Regions from separate parts of the Siphonobacter curvatus genome, predicted to be linked through region 1. Evidence: riboswitches for the same ligand, from Rfam matches in the RefSeq annotation. Region 1 holds a riboswitch; the other holds the start of a gene.

Evidence for each region. Region 1 has a riboswitch for S-adenosylmethionine ahead of C5O19_RS03830 (cysteine desulfurase family protein). Riboswitches for the same ligand answer to the same signal wherever they lie in the genome.
Region 2: another riboswitch for S-adenosylmethionine. It lies ahead of C5O19_RS18730 (O-acetylhomoserine aminocarboxypropyltransferase/cysteine synthase family protein); the one in region 1 lies ahead of C5O19_RS03830 (cysteine desulfurase family protein).

Annotation. Positions count from the first base shown of each region.
Region 1 is NZ_PTRA01000001.1:962,132-974,144, reverse strand. It holds gene C5O19_RS03865 (peptide chain release factor 3) at 1-595, opposite strand, end outside; gene C5O19_RS03860 (SixA phosphatase family protein) at 829-1,341, shown strand; gene C5O19_RS25930 (hypothetical protein) at 1,551-1,712, shown strand; gene C5O19_RS03855 (M13 family metallopeptidase) at 1,892-3,928, opposite strand; gene C5O19_RS03850 ((2Fe-2S)-binding protein) at 4,194-4,703, shown strand; gene C5O19_RS03845 (molybdopterin cofactor-binding domain-containing protein) at 4,749-6,908, shown strand; gene C5O19_RS03840 (RNA polymerase sigma factor) at 7,005-8,249, opposite strand; gene C5O19_RS03835 (YciI family protein) at 8,252-8,593, opposite strand; SAM riboswitch class I at 8,900-9,000, shown strand; gene C5O19_RS03830 (cysteine desulfurase family protein) at 9,181-10,326, shown strand; gene C5O19_RS03825 (T9SS type A sorting domain-containing protein) at 10,768-12,013, shown strand, end outside.
Region 2 is NZ_PTRA01000003.1:387,651-399,663, reverse strand. It holds gene C5O19_RS18740 (tyrosine-protein phosphatase) at 226-1,134, opposite strand; gene C5O19_RS18735 (acetyltransferase) at 1,859-2,491, opposite strand; SAM riboswitch class I at 2,679-2,790, shown strand; gene C5O19_RS18730 (O-acetylhomoserine aminocarboxypropyltransferase/cysteine synthase family protein) at 2,993-4,297, shown strand; gene C5O19_RS18725 (homoserine O-acetyltransferase family protein) at 4,372-5,745, shown strand; gene C5O19_RS18720 (acyloxyacyl hydrolase) at 7,084-7,707, shown strand; gene C5O19_RS18715 (hypothetical protein) at 8,134-8,985, opposite strand; gene C5O19_RS18710 (TRAFAC clade GTPase domain-containing protein) at 9,132-10,076, opposite strand.

The DNA.
Region 1 (12,013 bases):
CGATCCGGGTTTTGTTTACGCTAAACAGGTTCAGCGATTTATCGTACAGATTATACACCCCTTTGAAATTCTGACCAATGTTAATCGGCCAGGTCAGCGGGCGTACTTTAATCAACAGTTTCTGTTCCAGTTCGTCGAGCAAGTCGAAAGGATTCTGTCCTTCACGATCCATTTTATTGACGAAAATGATCACGGGTGTATTCCGCATGCGGCATACTTCCATTAACCGTTCCGTTTGCTCCTCAACGCCCTTTACGCAGTCAATTACCAGAATTACCGAATCCACCGCCGTTAAGGTACGGTAGGTATCTTCGGCAAAATCTTTGTGTCCCGGCGTATCAAGAATGTTAATTTTCAAATCATCATATTCAAACGTCATTACCGACGTAGCCACCGAAATTCCCCGTTGCTTTTCAATTTCCATGAAATCGGAGGTGGCTGTTTTCTTAATTTTATTGGACTTCACCGCCCCTGCCGTCTGGATAGCCCCTCCGAACAGCAGCAGCTTCTCGGTCAGGGTCGTTTTCCCGGCATCGGGGTGAGAGATGATACCAAACGTACGGCGTTTGGCAATTTCTTGTTCGATGGTGCTCATAATCAAAATATCGACTCCGCTACGGGAAAAATCAGAACGACTTTTCTTTCCTGCGGGATACGCTTCCCTGGTTTTGGAAACGGAAAACGGCTCTTACTGAGCCGTTCTACAAAATTAGCCATTTTCCCGCGTTTATTCGCGGTTCTGCCGCTTTCCCCGTGATTTTATCCAACGGCTACCCTCTTTTTTCTATAAATATCGTAGGTTTGAATACATTGCTATCTACTTCCTCAATGACTAAACTACTTTATCTGGTTCGCCACGCCGAAGCCGAACAGCCCGCAGGTACATCTTACGATTTTCAGCGTTCGTTGACGCCCCAGGGTCTGATTGATGCCGCTCGTATGGGCCGCCTACTGAACGAAAAACCTATTCAACTCGACGTTCTCATGAGTAGTCCATCGGAGCGTACGCGAATGACCGCTCAGGTACTGGCCGAACAGTTGGGATTTGATTTTGAAAAAACGCAGTACATCGAAGATTTATACGAAGGAGCTCCACGCTATTATTTAGCGGCCATCAATGCCATTCCGGAAACGGTTACCTCGGCGATGATTGTCGGACATAACCCCAGCGTGACGTATTTGTCGGAATACCTCTGTCATGAAATTCTGGGTACGGTTCCCCCCTGTGGCATTATTGCCATTGCTTTCGAACAGCTCAGTTGGGCGGAGGTTTCCAGTCGTACGGGTCGGCTGATCTTTTACGATTCGCCGGAGAAATTGGCGGGATTTGATATTTCGTAACGGTAAAAAAGCACCGGGTCTGACCTGATTGGTCAGACCCGGTTGTTTCGGTTAAGGGAATAGTAGTTTCTTGTCTGGCCTAAATCTATACGTTTCTTTGCGAAAAAGCGTCAAGGCTTTTAAAATATTTGTGAACTTTTCTTACCGGAAAAGCACATTTTTTAATTCCACAAACTGCGTTCTGGCATTTGTCGTACCTTTGCTGGGCTATGAGTCGTCAGAAAAAAATATTCTTCCTTGGCTTTCTGGTTTTCACACTGATTGTCATTCTCCTTACCATCGACATGGCCCGCCGGACCACCGCTCCCTGGAATCGTAAGAAAGGAATCGACCGCGTCCTGCCCATCACGCCGGATAGTACGAAGTCGTAAATTACTTCAGAGTACTCCTGCGTTGTTGGTGTTGAGCATAGCGTCACCAATCATCCATTTGCTGGTATCTGTCCCATTGGTTCATCGTCATCACCAACATTCGCATCCCATACGCACACAAACAAAAACGGAGCTAACCATACGTCAGCCCCGTTTCACTCAGGTAAATTGTATAAATTTTACCAGATTTTTGCCCGAATGTCATCCGGACGGTACATTTTATCGCCGGGTTTCACACCGAAGGCTTCGTAAAAAGGTTCGAAGTTCGACAGCGGACCATTCGTACGGAATTCACCGGGTGAGTGCGGGTCCGTGTTTACGCGAAGACGCAGGGCTTCATCGCGGGTTTTTGTACGCCAGATTTGGGCAAAGGCCAGGAAGAAACGCTGATCGGGCGTGAAACCGTCAATTTTCTCGTTGGACTTGCCTTGTTTCGTATACGTTTTGAAAGCCGCGTACGATACCGACAGACCACCCAAATCAGCCAGGTTTTCACCCAGCGTCAACTGACCTTTTACGTGCAGGTTGTCGAGTACAGTGTAGCCATCAAACTGGTCGATTACCAACTGAGCCCGCTGCTTGAACTGGTCGGCATCTTCTTTCTTCCACCAGTTTTTCAGCATTCCCATGTAGTTGTATTGACGACCCTGATCGTCGAAACCGTGCGTCATTTCGTGACCAATAACGGCTCCAATGGCTCCATAGTTGAAGGCATCATCCGCATTGGGATCAAAGAACGGCCATTGCAAAATACCCGCCGGGAAGGCGATTTCGTTGCGTACGGGGCTGTAGTAGGCGTTTACCGTCGGAGGCGTCATACCCCATTCTGTTTTATCAACGGGTTTACCCAGCCGATTGATCATTTCGTCGTATCGCCACTTGCTCAAAGCTTTCAGGTTTCCGAAGTAATCATCGCGTTTCACCACTACTCCATCGTAGTTTTTCCACTTCGTCGGGTACCCGATTTTCGGCGTGAAGGAATGTAACTTCTTCAGGGCTTCCTGTTTGGTTTCTTCCGTCATCCACTCTAGGCCTTTGATGCGGGTTTCGAATACTTTCTGCAGGTTCGCGACCAGCTCGTCCATGCGTCTCTTGGATTCGGGCTTGAAGTATTTGGCGACGTATAGTTGTCCCAGTAAGTCGCCCAGCATCCCGTCGGTCTGGCTCGACAGACGTTTCCAGCGATCCTGTTGTACTTTTTGACCATTCAGCGTTTTACCTACGTATTCAAAATTGGCGTTTACGAAAGGACTGCTCAGGTTCGCCGATGCTCCACTAATGACCGAAAACTTCATCTTCGCCTTCAGCGTTTCGATGTTTTCGTTGGGAAGCATGGTGTTCAGGTATTCGTAGTATTTGGGTTGACCGACAATAACCGTGTCGGTTTTCATCCGCAGGGTCGTCAGTAATGCGTTCAGATCCAAGTTCGGAACTTTCGCGGCAAAATCCTTCGTAGCAAATTTGTTGTACTGAGCGATGGGATTCCGCATTTCGATCCGGCCCAGGTGCGAAGCGGCGATTTTCGTTTCCAGAGCCAGTATATCTTCGGCCAGCTTCTGAGCCTTAGCAGCTTCCGTACCCGTCAGCGTGAAGAGCGTGCTGATGTACTTTTTGTAAGCCTCTCGGACTTTCTGAGTCGCAGCATCGTCCTTCGTATAGTAATCTTTTTCGGGAAGTCCGGTACCCGTTTGCCGCATACTGACAATGTACGCATCGGGGTTTTTCGCATCCGCTCCTACGCCAATCCCCAGGAATGTTCCGCCCCCTTCCAGCGGGTGAGCCGCCGAGTACGCCAGCAGTGATTTGTAATCCTTGATCCGGTCAATCTCGGCCAGAATGGGCTTGATGGGTTCGTAACCGCGTTTTTCGATGGCTACCGTATCCATGCCAGACGCGTAAAAATCGCCGACGCGTTGCTCGATACTGCCTTTCTTGGCCTTGCTTTTCGCCGCCACTTCGAGAATTTCGTGAATGTGACGGTTGTTTTCATCCCGTAGAATATTAAATGAACCCCAACCCGTCTCCGAAGCTGGAATTTCCGTATTCTTCAGCCAGGCTCCGTTTGCGTACAGGAAGAAATCTTCGCGGGGACTCACCGACAAGTCCATGCCTGACAAGTCCAGGCCTTTTCGTTTGGGATCGTCACTGGGTTTGCCTACGAAAGCGGCTGTACTCAAAGCCACCAGCCCTAGGAGCAAAGCATTGTATTTTTTCATATGTGTTGATAAAATGTGGTAATCAAATTTTCAAATTTCGCACATTTTCAGGGATTCATAGGGCTTTTGCGACTATTCGGAGAATTTTATCTACTTGAACTTTCCTTTCGGTTTCCTGCTTCATAGGGATTATGCGTTCTGCTCTTTTTAGTAACGAACCAGTGAAAATTCCATCAGTCCGGGTTTATTTTCAATGGATGTAGCGAGCAATTAATCCGTATCTTTGAAACACTTCTGCGAGCAAACCCCTATTTACCATTTCATCATGGCACAAACGAAACTGACCGTCAACGGCAAAGCCTATACGATTGACGTAGATCCTGAAATGCCCCTGCTCTGGGCCATCCGGGATGTAGTGGGTCTGAAAGGTACCAAATTTGGTTGCGGTATGGCTCAGTGCGGAGCCTGTACGGTTCACCTTAATGGTTCACCCATTCGCTCCTGCTCCACCCCCGTATCGGTCGTAAAAGGACAGAAAATTACGACCATCGAAGGCATCGGTACACCCGACCATCTGCACGCCGTACAACAAGCCTGGATCGACGAACAGGTGACGCAGTGCGGTTACTGCCAGTCGGGGCAAATCATGAGTGCGGTAGCCCTGCTGAAAGAAAAACCCAAGCCGACTGACGAAGACATTGACCTGTACATGCAGGGAAACATTTGCCGCTGCGGAACCTACCAGCGGGTTCGGAAAGCGATTCACCGGGCGGCGGATTCCATCCAGGAAGCCAAGCCCGCCGCTGCGAAAAAGACGGCAAGTCTGGATCGTTAATGTTCCTTTTTCCCCGGTTCGGTTTTACTCTTTACGCCTCAGGCAATGAAAACATCCAACATCAATCGCCGGAATTTCCTCAAAACGAGTGGCTCCGCCGGAGCTTTGCTCGCCCTAGGTTTTTCGATTCCGGCTCAGTCGGAAGACGTCGTTCTTCATAAAATTCCCCAGACTACGCTCGGTCTGGAATTCAGCCCTTATATCCTCATTGACGATACGGGGAAAATTACCTTACTCAACCCCCGTCCCGACATGGGACAGGGTACGTACCAGTCGTTGCCCGCTTTGATTGCGGAAGAACTGGAAGTATCTCTTGATCAGATTCACATTAGCCAGACCAACGGTCAGGGAAAATACGGCTCCCAACTTTCGGGGGGTAGTTCTTCAGTTCGTACCCGCTGGATGCCCCTGCGGAAAGCCGGTGCGGCCGTAAAGGAAATGCTCGTACAGGCCGCAGCTAACAAGTGGCAGGTACCCGTTAGCGAGTGTTATGCCCAGGAAGCGAAGGTTTATCACAAGCCTTCGGGAAAATCCTTTACCTACGCTGAACTCGTGGGTGATGCTTCCCAACTGCCCGTACCAAAAGACCCCAAACTGAAAGACCCCAAGGATTTCAAGTTACTTGGCAAGAACATTCCCAAGCCCGACGTACCACTGAAAGTAACGGGTCAGGCCCAGTTTGGTATCGACGTAGACGTACCCGGCATGTTGTACGCCAGCATCGAACGCTGCCCGGCCATTCATGGCAATGTGGCTTCATTTGATACCACGGCGACGATGAAAGTACCGGGCGTGAAAAAGGTACTGAAAGCCGAACGGGCGATGCCCCATACCACCGTCGAAACCGTAGCGGTACTGGCCACGAACTACTGGGCAGCGGTACAGGGACGGAAAAAACTGAAGGTAAAGTGGGCACCAGTAAACGAAGCGACTTTATCGACGGAAAAGTTCTCGGCTCAGATGCACGAGCTGGCCCAAAAAGACGGCAGCGATTTCGAAGGAAATACGGGCAACTTTGCCAAAGCCTACAGCGAAGCAGCCAAGAAGGTTCAGGCCACTTATGAAACACCCTTTGCTGCACACGCTGCGATGGAACCCGTCAACGCAACGGCCTGGTTTAAGGGTGATTCAGTGGAAATCTGGGCTCCCGTACAAGGCCCCGACGGTACCATTGGCGAGGTAGCTCAGTACCTGGGCCTCAAACCCGAACAGGTGAAAGTCAACGTGACGTTTCTGGGCGGAGCTTTTGGCCGGAAAGCGTATCTGGACTTCGTGAAAGAAGCCGTGTTTTTATCCAAACAGGTCAACGCTCCTGTGAAGCTCATCTGGACGCGGGAAGATGATATGAGTCAGGGCCCGTACCGACCCGCCATGTTGAGTGTACTGGAAGGTGGTATCGACGAGAAAGGCAACGTGACGGCTTTTCACCATAAAATCATTGCGGAATCAATCCAGAAACAGGTATTCAAAGCCGACTTGAAGGGCAAGGCCGACGGCTGGGCTGAAGAAGGCATTGGCTCAAAGGACAGTCCGCTTCAAATTCCGAATATTCGGCGTAGCTACCACAATGCGAGTACCGACCTGCCCATTCTCTGGTGGCGTTCGGTGTATGCCTCGACGAACGTATTTGGGCACGAATCCTTCGTGGACGAGCTGGCTCACGCGGCGGGCAAAGATCCGCTGGATCTGCGACTGGAGTTACTGAAAGATTCCCCCCGTTTTGTGAAAGTACTGGAAACGGCGGCGGAAAAATCTGGTTACCGGGAAAAGCTGCCCGCCGGAAAAGCTCGCGGACTAGCCATTGCCCGTTCGTTTAGTACGATCTGTGCTCACGTGTTTACAGTAGCGAAAACGGCGGATGGCGTGAAGATCGAAAAAGTAGTGTCGGTGATTGACTGCGGCATGACCGTAAACCCCGATAACATCAAAGCCCAGACCGAAAGTAACATCATTTACGGTCTGACGGCGGCGATCAAAAGTCCGATTACCTTCGCCAACGGAGCTGTGGAACAAACGAACTTCCATAATTATCCGGTGCTACGCATCAACGAAACGCCGGTCATGGAAGTCCACATCATCGACAATCAGGAAGCTCCCGGTGGCGTGGGCGAACCGGGTTTACCGCCCGTCGCTCCAGCCTTGGCCAACGCCCTGTTTAATCTGACGGGGAAACGGCAACGGAAGTATCCGCTGGAATTGGTGTAATCATATAATTTAAAAAACGGGTCTTAGGGCCCGTTTTTTTTTGACCTTGTAAGGAATAAGTAAACCACTTCGACGTAAGCTAACACCAATAAAAGCCTAACTATCTAACGCGATATGATTGATTAGTTTATTTAATGTACTTCTCTCCCTTTTTGATTTAGTTAAGGCAATAGCCTTCCTGTAATGTTTGACAGCTAGAGAAACGTGGCTTTCCGTATACAAGTATCCCAGTAATAGATGATAATAACTATTTTCTAAAAAACTTAATTTTTCAACTTCACGAATAGCTTTATCATTTCCATAGACTTTAGACAAAGCAAATATTCTATTCAAAGCTATAACAGACGAGTATTTTAACAATACAAGTTGATCATATAACCGCAGAATCGGTTCCCATTTAAGGGTTCCTGTTGAGGTACTGTGCCAATAAGAAATAGCTGCTTCTATATGGTATGTTGAGACTTCATTCCCGGTACAAGCACTTGCTAAATAGTATTGACCTCTTTCAATTAATGATAAATCCCACAGATTTCTATCTTGATCTTCGAATAAAATAATTTCCCCGTAGTTATCGGTCCTTGCATCGAGCCGTGAGCTTTGAAAGCACATCAATGCAAGCAATGCCCTAGCATTTTTCGTACTGGTAGATATATTATCAACTAATGCCAATACCAGCCTGATGGCTTCAGAACACAGTTTTTTACGTATAAGCTGATCACTAGTTTTAGAATAGTAACCCTCATTAAATAATATATACAGTGTTTTAAGTACGCAATCTATTCGAGAAGTGATTTCTCCTTCAGTTAACGGTTTGATTTTAAAATGACTATTCCTTAACGTATTCTTCGCTCTAAATAAACGCTTCTTTATTGTTTCCGTTTTACTAAAAAAAGCATTCGCAATTTCTTCTACGCTAAAGCCACATATGACTTGAAGGGCTAAGGTTATTTGATTCTCTTGAGAGTTTACGGAATCACAAATGGCAAAAATCATTTGTAATTCGCTGTTTTCCAACAGTTGACCATCCAATTCAAGAATTGAATCTATTACCTGATCTTCTTGCTGATTTTTATCAACAATTAATTTTTCAAAAATCAAAAGTCGTTTTATATAATCTTTTGATTTATTGATTGCTACAGTATAAAGCCAGGCGGTAGGATTATCCGGCACTCCACTAATGGCCCAGTATTCAGAAGCTTTCAGAAAAGTATCACTAACAATATCTTCCGCTATCTCAATAGACCGAATACTAAAATGACGGCATATGGTTGCCGTCATTTTAGTATATTCCTGATGGAATAAAAGCGTTAAAAGATCCGATTGTAAGGTTAAGTCGTTCAATACTAGTCACGTTTTAGAACTTCTCTTATTTCAACACTGCCTCCCATACTAAAGATAGGATTTCTTTTTGCTATTTCTACTGCTTCATTTATGTCTTCGGCCCGAATGACTACATAACCGCTAATAAATTCCTTAATTTCTGTATAAGGTCCATCCGTTACCAGATTGTCTGGTTGCACCGTTTTAGCACTTCCTGGTAGGGGCAATAACGTATTCCCTTTATCAACAAGCCTGTTTTGTGACGCAATGTTGTCAAGCCAATTCAGTCTCTCCTGCATTTGTTCAGGCGACGGTTTGAAGTCAGCGATGTCTTTGAGTCTGAAGATTAAAGCAAATTCTTTCATGGTGAGAAAAGTTATTGTTCTACGCTATGACGATCGGGCTGATCGATTAGGGACAATCCATAGTCTAAAAATAACAAATTGCGTCCTACTCATTTCTGCCCTGCTAGTAACGCTTCGCTATATACTTCCACCGTTGTTGATGCTATGCTAGCATTAACAACAACGATATAATCCTAATAATCAACACATTAAATTGCACACACTCTCAAACTTATTTATTAATCTATAATTTCTATAGATTTTATTTGTTTTATACTTTTTCTCACACGTATCTTTGCAACGTCTTCAATTACTACGGGTAGTTGGGGCTTATACAGAAAGGAGGAGAGACAGGCTCTGCGAATCCTTAGCAACTTTCCGACACGGAATCAGTGCTAACCTGCCTAACACATTAGGAACTATAAACCCAATACCGCATGGCACTCTCCCCGACTCGAAATCGCCCGGCCTGCTTCATTCTCCGAAGCTAAGCACTGTTTTCTCGTTTGTCACGAACGTGATTTTCCGTCACGTCTGGTCACCCCTTGGATTCAACACGGGTCTGACCTTCTCATCCGATCATTCACCTTCATCAGCTTTTTCATCGCATGTCTATTTATTTCGATAACTCCGCTACTACGTCTTTATCTCCAGCCGTTCTGGAAACGATTTTACCCTATTTTACGCAACATTTCGGGAATCCGTCCTCCAATCACCGAGCGGGTCGAGAGGCGAAACGCGTGATTCAGTCCAGTCGTCGTCAAATTGCTGATTTACTAGCCCTTTCTCCCGAAGAAATCATCTTCACTTCCGGGGGTACCGAAGCCGATAATTTTGCCCTCAAGAGCAGCATTCAGCAGTATGGTATTCGTCACGTCCTGACCTCAAAAATTGAACATAAAGCCGTCTTGTTACCGCTACGTCAGTTAGAGCAGGCGGGTCAAATTCAGCTTGATTACGTCGCACTCGACGAGCAGGGACGGGTTTCTATTCCCGACCTGACCCGCTGGCTGGAAAAGCATCCTAAAGGGCTCGTCAGCCTCATGCACGCTAATAATGAGCTCGGTAACTTGCTAAATCTAGAAGAAGTGGGTGCCTTAACCCAGCACTACGGAGCCTACTTTCATACCGACACCGTTCAGAGCCTGGGTAAAGTCCACGTAGCCCTGGACGCCATTGATTTCGCTACTGCTTCGGCCCATAAATTTCGCGGTCCGAAAGGCGTTGGATTTTTGGTCGCCCGTCGGGGTCATCGCTTACCGGCCTTGCTCAGCGGCGGTGGACAGGAAGCAGGTCAACGCGGGGGCACCGAAAACGTACCGGGCATTGTGGGTCTGACCAAAGCATTGGAGCTGGCCATCACGCATCAGCAGCAGAACATCGCTCACCTGGATTCGCTGAAACGGCATTTTATTGGTGGTTTACGGAAACAGATTCCTGGTATTGCGTTTAATGGCCGATGTCAAAGCATCGACGAGACCTTACCCGGCCTGATTAATGTCGCGTTTCCTATTCTGGATGCCCCCTGCTCGCTGGTCGAAGCTTTGGATGCTCGCGGAATTGCCGTTTCTGGCGGCAGTGCCTGCTCCAACTTGGCGGGCGGCTCGCACGTACTTCAGGAAATCCCCTCCAGCTTTGGGAAAGAAAACGTACGGTTTTCCTTCGGACCGGATAATACCCGGCAGGAAATTGATGCTGCGTTGACCATTCTTACGGAATTGTACCAAACGGAGGAGGTTAGTCTGGTGGCCTAAAAAATTTTTTAACTTCTTTCAGTAGACAGAAATCTCCTGTCAGTTTTTACTTTCTCGAATTTTTTATAATCCCTTAAAAGGCGTATTTGATTAAAATCAAATACGCCTTTTAAGGGATTTATTGCAAAGCACCTCTTCTACCCTAAATCGTTTACAGGAGCTATGTTCTGTATGAACTAATGTAGTGTAGTCTTCCTTTTAAATAAAGAGTTTTTATACTGCTTTCATTAATTGCATATACTTACTTTACTAACAATTCTGATTCAATTAGAGTATTTAAAACCAAAGCTTAGTTTATTATTGCTACAGTTTCAGGCTATCGACGCGTGTAAGCTACACACCTTTTATATCTTTCTAAAAAATTCATTTATTCCCCTGTTTAAAGATTAGATTTGTGCTTTAGTTATCCCCATCGCCTATCCGTTGTCCTTTATTTGATTTATGAAATTTTTGTGGGTAGTATGGCTATGTCTGCTTGGTTATCAGACTGTAGCTCAGAATGAACGTATCATCATTGGTGATAAACCTAATTCTTACTTTTGCGTAGGATCCTTCGTTGAGTATCCGGTCTCTCTAGAAGGTAACTTTCCAGCTTCGGCTTCTTTTAGCATTGAGTTCGGTGACTCCTACTATCGAACCCCCTATCATCAGATTCCAGCGACGTACGCCAATGGTAAAATCCGTTTTCAGGTAAGCTTTCCGGCAGGACTTCATGAAAACCAGCTTTCTTCAGCTACGATTCTACGGGTAAAGAGCACGAACCCTTCGGTCGTAAGCGACTGGAGCAATGATTACTTTTACGCCTCTTTTTTACCCGTCGTTACCCTAACTTCCCGGTCGTATCAGGCGAACCCTAATAGTACTGTCCCGCTCGAATTTTCTTCATTCGGAAGCAGCACGATTACCGCTCTTTTGAGGGATGTATTAACGGCAGACAGCTTGCGGGTGACGGTAACGACCACCTCCGCCCTGAGTGATAAACGAAGTGAACCCATTCCCGTTGATAAAAACCGATCGTACGTGCTGCAATCCGTTTCTAACCGGTGCGGAACGGGCTCGGGAACGGGCAACGTTTCCATCAAGGTCAATCCTTTTTCCATCCGTACCACGTCCGTCAGTCCAGCTGAATCCTGCACGGGTAATCAGGCGGTTGTGAACTTTTCGACGGCTGGAGGAAACTTGTCCGCCAGTGGTACTTTTAAAATTCGGCTAACGCGACTGAATGACAACGGTCAGGAAGAACTTGATACGTACAAAGAGGTTTCGGCTACTTATTCCGGTAATGCACTGAGCTTCATCGTTCCTGAAAATATCGGGGAGTGGGAACGGACTTATTCCGTCCGAATTATTCAGGAAAGTCCTTACCTAATGAGTTCAAGCGATCAGGTACGTTTAAAAATATTCAACCCGGCCACCGCCCGTTTTTCGTCTGTAAATCACACCATTAACCTGGGCCAAAGACCTAACCTTTCTTTTGATTTGAAGGGTACGTATCCTCAGGTCGTCCATTTAAGCGATCAGTCCACGTATCGTAATAATGGTTATAGCCCAAAACATAACCTTTCGTTTCCTACGCAGACCACCCGTTACACTATTCAAAGCTATAGTACGGGGTGTGGAGCTGGACAGGTAGACAAAACTCCCGTTACGGTAACGGTTCAGGCGGGATTCAAAGTAGATTCTATAC
Region 2 (12,013 bases), on a different contig from region 1:
GCATATACTGCTGGTTCAAATAAAATACAATTTTTTGTTAACTACCTAGATGAGGCACAATTGTTTCGAAAACACGAAACTTTAGTGGTAAAAAACAAGATAATTACCATAAATAACCATGACTTTTGACCTCATTTATTTACAAACCAAAGAAAATGGTGTTTTCCTAATCCTATCTCAACATAGATAGTGCAAGGAAAATATTAAAATAATACTATAATTAACTTACAGAAGCGAGCTGTTACGTAAGGGCTGCGTCTTGAGTTGCTTATAGTCCGATATGTTAAATAAGCGTTCAAAGCGGGGCAAGTCGGCCGGACGGTGCAGATCGCTACCAATAAAATCTACCCAGCCGTTTTGCAACAGGATTTTTCCCTGTTTACGGGCTTGATCGCCGTATTTACCCGTCAATGACATCGCATTGAGTTGCAAAAGGCAACCCGCCTGCCGGTGGCGCTCGAGCTCAGCCTCAAAGTTATGATAGTATTTATAGCGCTCGGGATGAGCCAAGATGGGTGTATACCCCGCGGCTTGAATGCGAAAGATGAGATCGGTCAGATGTAAAGGAGCCGAGGACCAAGCCGTTTCCACGAGCAAGTATTTTTCCGCGCCGAAACTCAGGACTTCTTTTTTATTGAGAAGATCCAGGAAGAAGTCGTCGAGCAGGTATTCCGCTGCTACCTCAACCGTCAACGGGAGGTTATGTTCCTTCACCAGCGCCTGTAGTTGTTCTTTCGCCTGAAGCAACTGCTCGGGTTTATTAGGGAAGTAATCCCTACTCACGTGCGGCGTGGTCACTACTTTTTCAATGCCCCATTCTACATACTGCTGCAAACAGGCTAGGGAATCTTCCCAGGTAGAAACGCCATCATCTACACCAGGTATTAAATGGGAATGAATGTCAACTTTCCAAAAGCAGTCTTTGACCGGTTCTTCCTCGATTGGATGGGCGGGAAAAAATCGATTTTTCAAACGCTGCCATATACTTTCAGAGCTCATGGATTTAACTATAGTACGAACATCCGAGGGGCGGGCTGCTTCCTTCTCCCGTAGAGACGAAATCCCATCACCCGTCGGAATGGGAACTGTTCCTTGTTCAACATGCGAAACTAGTTCATCAATTTCCGTATTCATAATATAGTAAGGGGTTAGATGTGTGCTTACTCCCTAGCGGCGTAAAGCTCCGTGCTTTTGAAAGCAAGCAAATCGTCCATGAGATGCGTATAAAGGCCCTTTTATCATCCGTGCTACATCCGTACGGACCTACGTAAAAATTTAAAATAATTCAATGGGTTCGAAACTCGTAAAAACCGCAATTCGTAAAAATCATCCGTTTCCCAAAGTGAGTCTAATACCTTTCATCGGTTTGCCACGAGCAAATGAACGGTTTAAACGCGCCACTAATAAGCAATGGCTTATCACCTAAAACTACGTAGATCCAGAAGTTTTGGATGTGTAGAAAAGATTTTTTTCGAAAAACCGATCGCCTATATTTTAATTAAACTTTACAGGCTTTCCATAGATTCAAGCTGGGGCAGAAGAATATTAAAAAAATTATACCAATTCAACGAAGACGTTTACAGGGGCTGTTGCAACAATCGTTAATTCCTTTTGTATCAGCCCCCTAGAACGTTTTCAGCCACATAACATTTGATATGTCACTTTTGTTATAAAAAAAATACAATTATTAGTTTCGTAGCTCCCTTCCTTTTAAGGGAGACTTTACGGGATTTATCTTGCCAAGTTAAGGACCTATCATGCGCATTCGTGCCGCTGTTTATCGCTTCTTTAAGCGGGCCATAAAAAAAGCGCTTCGTTGACAGGAAGCGCTTTTTTTACCAGATGATAAGCTTAACTTTTACATCTTTTTTGCCGGATTGCCAAAGACCGTAGCACCCGCTGCGATATTTTCAATCACGACTGAACCGGCCCCAATGCGCGCATTTTTTCCAATTTCTACGCCCGCTACAATCGTTACCCCGGCCCCAATAAAGGTATTCTCACCAATCTTTGCGCCCGTGCCAATCACACTTCCCGCACCGACTTGCACAAAATCTTCAAGTTCCGCTTCCGTATCCACGATGGCTCCCGCGTGCAGCAGACAATGGTTATTTACCTTGGAAAAGGGCTGAAGAATTACGCCAGCAGCTACGAGATTCCCATGACCCACGTGGGCATCTTCGGAAATAATGGCGGAAGGATGGACGGCATTGACGGGTTGCACCTGCCGGGTTTCGTGCAGGAATTCAACCAGACTTTTACGCTCCGTGCGGTCCTCTACCGCTACGAACGCTTCACACTTCTGGCCAATGAGCTTGGTAAAGCCTTCATTATCGGTGGCCCCAAAGACGGAAATATCCCCGATTTCGGTCCCGTGCGTGGTTTCATCATCGTCTAAAAAGCCATACACGAGCACTTGATTACGATTAAAAATATCCAGGGCGGTTTTACCCAGGGTTTTAGCTCCAAAAATGAGAACGGGATTTTCCATACGCTAGCAATTAGTCATCGATAAGGGATAAGCCCCTACCAGGCAAAAATAGTTCATACCGAAAGGATTCCCATACCTACTCTTAAACTCCATCCAGCGCAGGCCGACAAAAAATCTTGCCTTCTTTTTAACATTGTTTATTCCTTGCGTAAGTTTGCAGCTGAAAAGTCAGCCGTTTGCGCGCGTTGGCTTATCGAGAAGCGGGGAGAGACGGGCTCTGTGAACCGCTGGCAACCTATTCCATGGGGAACAAGGTGCTAATTCCTGCCCTGAAGAAGGTCTTCAGGGAGAGATAAGTGAAGCACCCTTTATGCAACGGACTACCCCATCGCCCGGGGCGGCATCTTCGCCCCACCTTCTTGTTCCTTCGTTGGTTTACATTCTGCCTTTTCGGGCTTGCTACTCTTTTTGTTGGTTGCATACGGAATATCGCTTCAGGGGTATTCAACGCTTACTCTAAATCCTATTTATTTTCTTTTCACGCATTAATTCTGCAACAACATGTCTGAATTACGTTTTGAAACGCTCCAGCTACACGCGGGGCAACAGATTGATCCCGCTACCAACGCCCGAGCCGTCCCCATTTATCAAACCACGGCTTATCAGTTCAATGATTCCGAGCACGGCGCCCGGCTCTTTGGTCTACAAGAGTTCGGTAATATCTATACGCGAATTATGAACCCGACGCACGATGTGTTTGAAAAACGCATCGCTGCGCTGGAAGGAGGCGTTGCCGCGCTATCGGTAGCCTCGGGACACGCCGCTCAGTTTATCGCCATCAATAATATTACGACCGTAGGGGACAACTTTGTGACGACTTCCTACCTCTACGGGGGTAGCTACAATCAGTTTAAGAACTCCTTTAAAAATATTGGCGTGGAAGCCCGCTTTGCCGACGGTGATAAAGTAGAATCCTTCGAGCGCCTGATTGATGAGAAGACGAAATTCTTGTACCTGGAAACCATTGGCAATCCCGGCTTTAACATTCCAGATTTTGACGCCTTTGCTGCCCTGGCGCAAAAGTACGATTTGCCCCTGATCGTGGATAATACCTTCGGTGCGGGCGGTGCCATTGCCCAGCCGCTTAAACACGGGGCCCATATTGTCGTGAGCTCCGCCACCAAATGGATTGGGGGCCACGGGACGACCATGGGCGGTGTGATTGTAGATGGGGGTACGTATAACTGGGGTAATGGCAAGTATCCACAGTTTACCCAGCCTTCGCCCAGCTACCACGGCTTAGTGTTAAATGATGTCTTCGGCGTAGGGGGTCCCTTTGGTAATATTCAGTTTATCATCCGGGCCCGGGTCGAAGGCCTGCGCGACTGGGGACCATCTCAGGCCCCGTTTAATAGCTTTTTACTCTTGCAGGGACTCGAAACGCTTTCCCTGCGCGTGGAGCGCACCAACGACAATGCGCTGGCGCTGGCCGAGTGGCTGCAGGGCCATTCCGCCGTGGAATACGTCAATTACCCCGGCCTAGCCAGCAGTCCTTACCACGAACTAGCGCAGAAGTACCTGACGCGGGGCTTTGGGGGCGTGTTGACCTTTAAGCTACGGGCGGGAAAAGACGTAGCGGACCGCCTGGTCAACCACTTACAACTCATTAGTCACGTGGCAAACGTAGGCGACGCCAAAACGCTCATTATTCATCCCGCCAGCACGACGCACTCCCAGCTTTCCGAATCCGAACAAGCCAGTGCCGGCGTGGCACCGGGATTGCTACGGGTATCGCTGGGACTTGAGCACATTGAGGATATCAAGGCCGATATCGAGCAGGCGCTGGCCGCCGCGTTGGCAGTCTAAGTCTTATACGAAAGAGCGGGTTTTGACCCGTTCTTTCGTAACGCATACACGTTTTACCATTAATGCTTTTCAAGTTGTCTGCTTTACAAATTTTTCATTACCCGCAGGAGTTTTCACTGGAATGTGGTCAGGTACTGCCCGAAATTCAACTGGCTTATCATACGTTCGGAACGCTGAATGCGGCGGCCGATAATGTGGTATGGATTTGCCATGCGTTGACGGGAAACTCGGACGTAACCGACTGGTGGAACGGCCTGGTGGGGGAAGGCAAACTGCTCGATACGCGTCAATATTTTATCGTCTGTGCAAATGTACTCGGATCCGCTTACGGCTCAACCTCAGCGCTTTCCATGAATCCCCTGACCGGAGAACCCTATTATCAGGATTTTCCGTTGATTACCATTCGGGATGTGGTTGGTAGCCTGGATTTACTGCGGCAACACTTGGGTCTTACCCGCATTCGCATGCTGGTGGGCGGCTCGCTGGGGGGCCAGCAAGCCCTGGAATGGGCCATTCAGCAACCCGACCTTTTTAAACAACTCATTCTCATTGCCACCAACGCCCGCATGTCGCCCTGGGGCATTGCCTTTAATGAATCCCAACGCATGGCCATTGAAGCCGATCAAACCTGGCAGGAGCGGCGCGCCGACGCGGGTCTGCAGGGCATGAAGGCAGCTCGGGCTACGGCCCTGCTGAGTTACCGCAGTGCGGTGATGTATGAATTTACCCAGGCGCGCGAAGAATCAGCTCTGGAACACTTCCGGGCGAGCTCGTACCAGCGCTATCAGGGGGAAAAAATTGCCAAGCGCTTTAATGCGTTTTCTTACTATACCCTCTCCCAGATGATGGATTCCCACGATGTGGGTAGAAACCGCGGGGGAGCCATGAGCGCCTTAAACCAAATCAAAGCCCAGACGCTCATCATTGGCATTCAATCCGATGTTTTATTTCCCGTAGAAGAGCAGCGGTTTCTGGCCCGCTACATTCCCAATGCTGAGCTTACCGAAATTGACTCGCTCTACGGTCACGATGGTTTTTTGGTAGAAAACGAGTTAATGACCAAAACTATCCGCACCTGGGAGTTGTCCAATCAACTGGGGGCTTTGGAGGAAGAGGAAGAGCTCATCATCCGCGACCGCGTACAAGTCGACGTTCGCAAAGGGGTGCGCGAATACATTGCCGTGGATAATATTTCGTTTCTGGCCCTGCCCTACACGATTCATTTAATCAATGGGCACCGCATTGAATCGGATGCCCTCCTTGAAAAAGTGAGCCAGGCCCTGCAGGAAAATTACGATTTTGCCCAGCTCACCCAAGAGCTCCCGCACATCTTAGCCAATTTGCGCCACATTCGCAGTTTTGATGCTACTACCCAGCGGATTTATTTGAGTGACGGTAGAAGTCAAACCCTACCCCCCAAGTTTCCATTAAAATCCCTGGATTCATAAGCATGGCCAGCAGCCTGTGTTAGCAGCACTCCTGCAAGCCTAACTCGCTAGGGCTAACCACCCGGCAGCCTTACTTCTGGCTTCGTACGTAGCAAAGTAGGCTTACGTTCCAATCAGTAGCATCGAAAGCGGGACGCGAAACCGTTTGTACCGGTTCATATGGATTCGTAGGCGTCAGGCTACGGGAAAGACCGAAGGTATCCAAGGCAACGGAGCTGGAAAGACAAGAATTACCCCCTTACAAACACAAAACCCGGATACCCTTAGAAAGGATAACCGGGAGTGCGCAAACCCATCCAATGGCGGCAGGAGAGGCTTATCAAACACTCATGGGCCGCGTCAAGCATTTCCTATCTGGAAATCTAAAACACATATGGCGGTATGAGTTATGGGGTAAACGAGAACGTTTTTCTTGGACAACGTCCTAAAGTAAATACATCCAGGAAGTAAAAGCAAGTGATCCTTTTCTCGTTTGTCAGCCAGTGCTCGTTTAATAAGGGCTAAAAAAATCGTGCTCGCGCCATAAAATGCGTACCTAGGCATGTCTATTGGCTTAGTAATCTGCGAATTACCCGGGACGTGAAAAAATCGACTTATTTTTGCAAATTTTATTGCCTACGAAGCTTCAAAAGAGGCCTACCTGGTAGTTTCCCCTACAATTTTGCCCAACCGGGGTAGTGGCTGGAGCTATTTTCTTTCCTCCTGCTCCCGCAGGCTTCTTTACTGTCTCATACCATTTCTGCAGGCATAAAACCTAAGTATTTCTTTTACTATAAATACTTTTTTAATCTGTTTTTAACCTTTAGCACTCGTATAATCCTTTGAAAAAGATAAGATTTTTTAGGCAAATCAGGTATCTTAAGCGTTTATACTTAGCATACTAGCCATTCAAAGAAAAGATAACTATTACGCAGGATTCTAGCCTTACGACTTTGCTGCCACCGGAGCTTTTCACAGAAAAAAGTGTCCAGATCACGCGCCAACCAAGGCTGGCATGGACTTTTGTTAAGAATAATATAAGACTATACGTAGCATCAGAAATGGGCTTATCAAGCGGGACTCTTACCGCTAAACCCTACACCCACTGCTTCGTATAGGGCTTATCGGTACACGATTTTACCCACGAACCTTTGCTTTAAACTGAATTATCAACGTCCATTTACCCGTATTTAACTCGTACCATCCATCCTTTACATGAGTAGACGCCGGTCGCAGGAAGCCTATCGCCTTAGGCTTTTCCCGGTCTAATGATGGTTTTATTTCCCATTGGTAATCAGGTTTACTGCCTGACCTAGTAGCTCTATGTCCGCCAACAACCACTACTAGCAAGTAACCGCCATGAAAGCTATTGTACTTACCAGCCTAGCCCTGCTAGGCTCAGATGCCCTATGGGCGCAGGATTCCACGTATTACCGCCAGAATACGCACCACTATGTCGGTGTAACCGTAGAACACAGCCTGAAGAGTGGGTATAAAATGAATCAGGACTACGATTATTACGCCACCCTCATTGAGTTGGAATACCAAAAACCCCTGATTCAAACGATTAAAAAGAACGTAGCCGTCAATTTGTTGTTACAACCCCAGTTCAACCTGGCCACCTACCGCGACTGGAAGGTAGAAACCCTGCAGGATACCTGGGAAGCGGGAGTTAACGTCGGCGTTATTTTCCACGCCTATTTAGATGATCGGTCCACCCGCCGGTACTTTACGATTTCAAGTAGCACGGGCCCCCATTACATCCATTCAACGCCCGTACGCCAGGCCCCGGGCTTTATTTTCTCGAATAATATCCGGATCGGTTTTCACTATCCCATCTACCAGCGCATCAACGCGGAAGTCAAAATTGGGGTACGCCATGTATCCAATGCGGGTTTGATTCGGCCTAACCACGGCCTTGATAATGTATTTGCGGGGCTTAAGTTGACGGTTTCGTTAGGAAAACTCGACGATGAGGACTAAGCAACGAAAAAGCCTATCCACAACATGGATAGGCTTTTACTAAGTTATTTTTTAACCCGCCAAGATTAAAAAATGAGCGAATAATTTTAATTACCCTAAATTATATACGTAGCTATAAAAGAAAAATCATTTTGTTAACAAAACTCAAATTGTGTCGACGAGTACCCATAAAACGTATATCAATCATTAATAAAATTTGTTTTATTAATTAGCCTAAAAATACAAGTATCGACATAGATTGGTTAACTAATACTTTATTCTCAAGGGTTTATACCTGGCCTCTAGCTATCTTTTGATAAGCAATTTCTCCTGCTGCACTTACTGAATAACTAGTAGCCCGCTACTTCTTCCTGCGAGCCGACTTCGGCTTATCCCTGCCAAGGGCAAAAAAAAGTCCTTACTTGCTGGGTAAGGACGATTCACTACTTACGAAAGGAAGTGTTTTAACTGCTCGAGTTGCGCCTGTCCCTGCTTTAGGGCTTCCTGCTTGGAAGACCAGCCCTGATACGTTTCGGGCCAAATCATGGTGCGATGGCGGTAGTAAAAGATTTCCCAGTGATCCCGGGCGTTTTTAGCCCGAAAGAGTTGATCGAGTACTTCTTCGACTAAAGCAAAGGACATTTTATTCAAATCTTTAGCCCAGGCTTCGTACTCCTCCTGAATCCGATCCAGACAGTCTTCGACTGAATTGGTGATGTATAGCAGGATGTCCTGCGCGGAAGCATCCCGGGAAAGGTGAATGAAAATGAAATCCGGCTTGAGGATGTCCAGGTGTTCCCGAATTTTAAAGTGCAAGGATCCCAGATACGACACGTGGAATTCCTTAAACCAGCGTAAAGGCATTTCCAGGTCCGGCAGTATGGCCATCTCCCGGAGTAACGATTCTTCAAAAGGCAAATCCTTTTCGGACACCCCTTTCAAACGACCTTCCTGCTGCATCCGATCAAAGATTCCCTGCTTGGCCTGCGCAAGTCCCTGATTGAGGGTGTCGCCCAAGGTTAAAAATTCGCGGGTAATGAACGTCCGGTATTCATTGAGGTAGACCTCATAGGTTTTATTATACGAGCCTAATGAATGGTGGGTAAGTTCAATCGTCTGCGTCGACAGGGAAGCTAACTGACGCCGGCAGGCTTCCTGGATGGAATCGAACTTTTCCTGCATGGACAGATTAGGCAAATTACGCGCCTGATCGAGTCCCTTTAAATGCTGCTGGCAGGCATTGGTTAGCTCCTGCCACACATCGTTAAACAGGCTTTTAAAAAGAGGAAAATCCGTCATATAATTCGTTCTAACTATAAAAATTAACTGGACAAGCCTATGCTACCCTTGCTCCAAGCAGTCATTTCCTGACCGTGCCAAAGCTTTTAGACAGGCGCTTTCAAATTAATCCGAAACAGAATGATCGCTGGTGATGAGTCCTTTTCTCAACGCTTTTGGATCTGCATAAAGCCTTCGTTAATGACTTTAAACTCGGGCAGGGTTGCAAACGGCTGGCCTAACTGCCGGGAGTAATTTTTCAGGTAGTGTACGCCTCGAAATAAGTTTCGAAAAAAACCCATCACTCCATAGCTTCGCCGCAGGTAATAGAGTTCAAAGATAAAGCTTAGTAAATAAACCAAGGGATACTCGGTGTTGCGGGGATTGAACCGATGACGCTCCGTAACGCTGAAGACGGGTTGGAGGAGTTGATTGCTTCCACCGCGGGTGAAATACATCAATTGACTACTACCCAGGGTCTCGATGGGAATAATCGCTACGCGTACCAGGCTTTGCTGCGTCAAAAAATGCATCAGGGGCGCGTACACCTCCGCTATTTTGTCCATCACCTGCTGGGTCCCTTCCCGGGTCCCTACGTACGTTTCTGCTTTGGTCGGAATGAAAATCACCAAACGCGGCTCGGTGAGCGCATCAAAGGCTTGGATTAAAATGTCCAGTATGGCCTGCTGATCGTGGTTACCCCGGATGTCGTTCATCAAGCTAGCCGTATCGACGGGAATGAATATAGCCGTGGAACGATCCACATAGGCGGATACACGGTCCGGATCCTCCTGCAACCATTCGCCGGGTAGATCCACAAAGCGAAGGGTTAAAAAGGGATCATCCGAAGGATGCGCAATGTCTAGGGTGTACTCGCCTACGTCGGCCGTTGACTGAATGCCATCCCGATAGCCAATGGTACCTTTACTAAGCGTAGTGACTAATTTTTGCTTTTCCTGGGTTAAGGCCTGTTCAGCCTCAGCATCTAAGTTAAATTCCAGCGGTATATGGGTAAGAAAATCTTTTTGAACGGCGTCTACTAACGAGGATAGATAGGTGGTCTTTCCTTCCCCGGAAGGGGCCAGCATGGTAATCGTAAACGTAGAATGCATACGGCGGTCATAAAGTTAATGATGCGTGAGTCTTCATGAGAGATTAACCGGCGGTACCCTCGCACCTACTATAGAGTCTAATGCAGCACTGCTGCCCATCCAGGAAAGCGTAATCTAGTTCTTAGCTGAGTAGGACATCCAGAGAGCAGTAACGAATTCTAGTTACATTTGTCCTAATTACATTTGCTTATAACAAATATAAAGGGTTTGTTTGGGATAGAATCGACCCTTCGATATTTTTCTAATGATGCCCTTTTGCTGAAGCCTATTCGGAGCTTTTGCTGCGGTTTGATATTGCTCTTTGGAAAGGCCAAGCTGGTCGTAGCCAAAGCTCACATCTTCAGCCAATTGGTCAATCCGTTGAGCTATCGTTTGGGCAAGACTTATCATCACACCAAGATACTTTATATGGGTGTGATGAAAATTAAGTACCCTTGAGCACTGGAGTTGCGTAACCTATAACTTAGTCTACTCAAGCCGCTTTAATAAGATGTACTAAATAAGCTATAGATACTCACTCAAGACTGGGATCGCCATGTGTAGATACGCATTATGTATTTACTTGATAACTTAATTGGGGATAGAATTAAAACGATGAGTGGCTTGATGGAAAAGTGGTTCTTAGGGAAAACCACTAATCAACGATTTTAATCCGAATGCTTGGAATGCGCCTCATGTCCGCTTATGGATCATGAGATTTTTGAATCGATAAAAGAATAGAAGCAGAAATGTTAACAGCTAAATGGTTTTGAAAGATCCGGGAAATGTATGACATTTTACAGACGACTAATACTAAAAGATAATTGAATTACATCACCTATTCTACGTTATAAATCATAGGAATTCGTTACCTGTCAATCAATAACAAGATTATAAATTGACATATTCGACTTGTTATTAAACTAATCTAATATCAATGACTTTTTAAATATTTAAAAGATTCTTTCATTAAAACTAGTACTATAATGAAATGTACTAATAAATCAGAAGCTTACTGTCATATATTGGCGCAATGGATTATGCAACTAAAATTAAAGAAGAACTTCACGTCTTACAAACTATTGAGAAGCAATAAACTAACGCGTAATTTAGAGATCATGTTCGGTTTTACCCTTGTTGAAAGACGGGTAATGCACTGCCTAAGCTGCGGATGTTCAATAGGTTAATTTAAGTCTATGACAAGCGCAACGGGTCTGAAAAACCTATTACCAACAAAGGTTCGGAGCCTTACTTCAACCGCGCAAAGCCACTTATTTTAGTAAACTGTCCACCAACCAGATCAGCCATTTATGTCGATTTCTGTTTGATGATCAGGCCGCGCGGCGAACCGCCCAGACACTAGCGGATATTCAAGCCTATCTGGCCGGAAGTTTAGGGGTTGAGTGCGGGGCGTATTCGATCTATGAAACGGCTACAAATCAAGTCCAAAACAGCTCGACCTGTTCATGCTCAACAAACGGCCAGTGCCATCATAGATTTTAAAAAAGTTTAATCAGATAGGGGCTGACTTCGGCCCTCAGGCAATTCTCTGCCCTGCGGACGCCGCGCGGATGAGTTGCGGGCGGGCACCCCGACGGAGCTAGGCCGGTAGTGGTCGCCCAGGGGGCCTCCTCCCGTGTCACCGGTGCGTATCGGGTGGAAGATCGTTTAGTTGTATCGTCCCTTTTACGGGTCAAGGATACGCAGCTTTCCTTGCGCAAGTCAAGCATTGGGTGTTTAGGAGTCTGGCCGAAGCCCAGGCTCGGATTCAGGCTATTATTGAGGAACTGTTTGCTAACCCAGGAAGGGTCTTCGAGCTAATCTGCTTTTCTTAGATTAGAAACACGTCATCAAAATTTGAATTACTATAATAGCGATGCATACATCTCAATTCCAGCTATTAGCTTAAATCATCGATTCATGATGTTTAAACTATCTTTTATCAAATTGAAACCTTT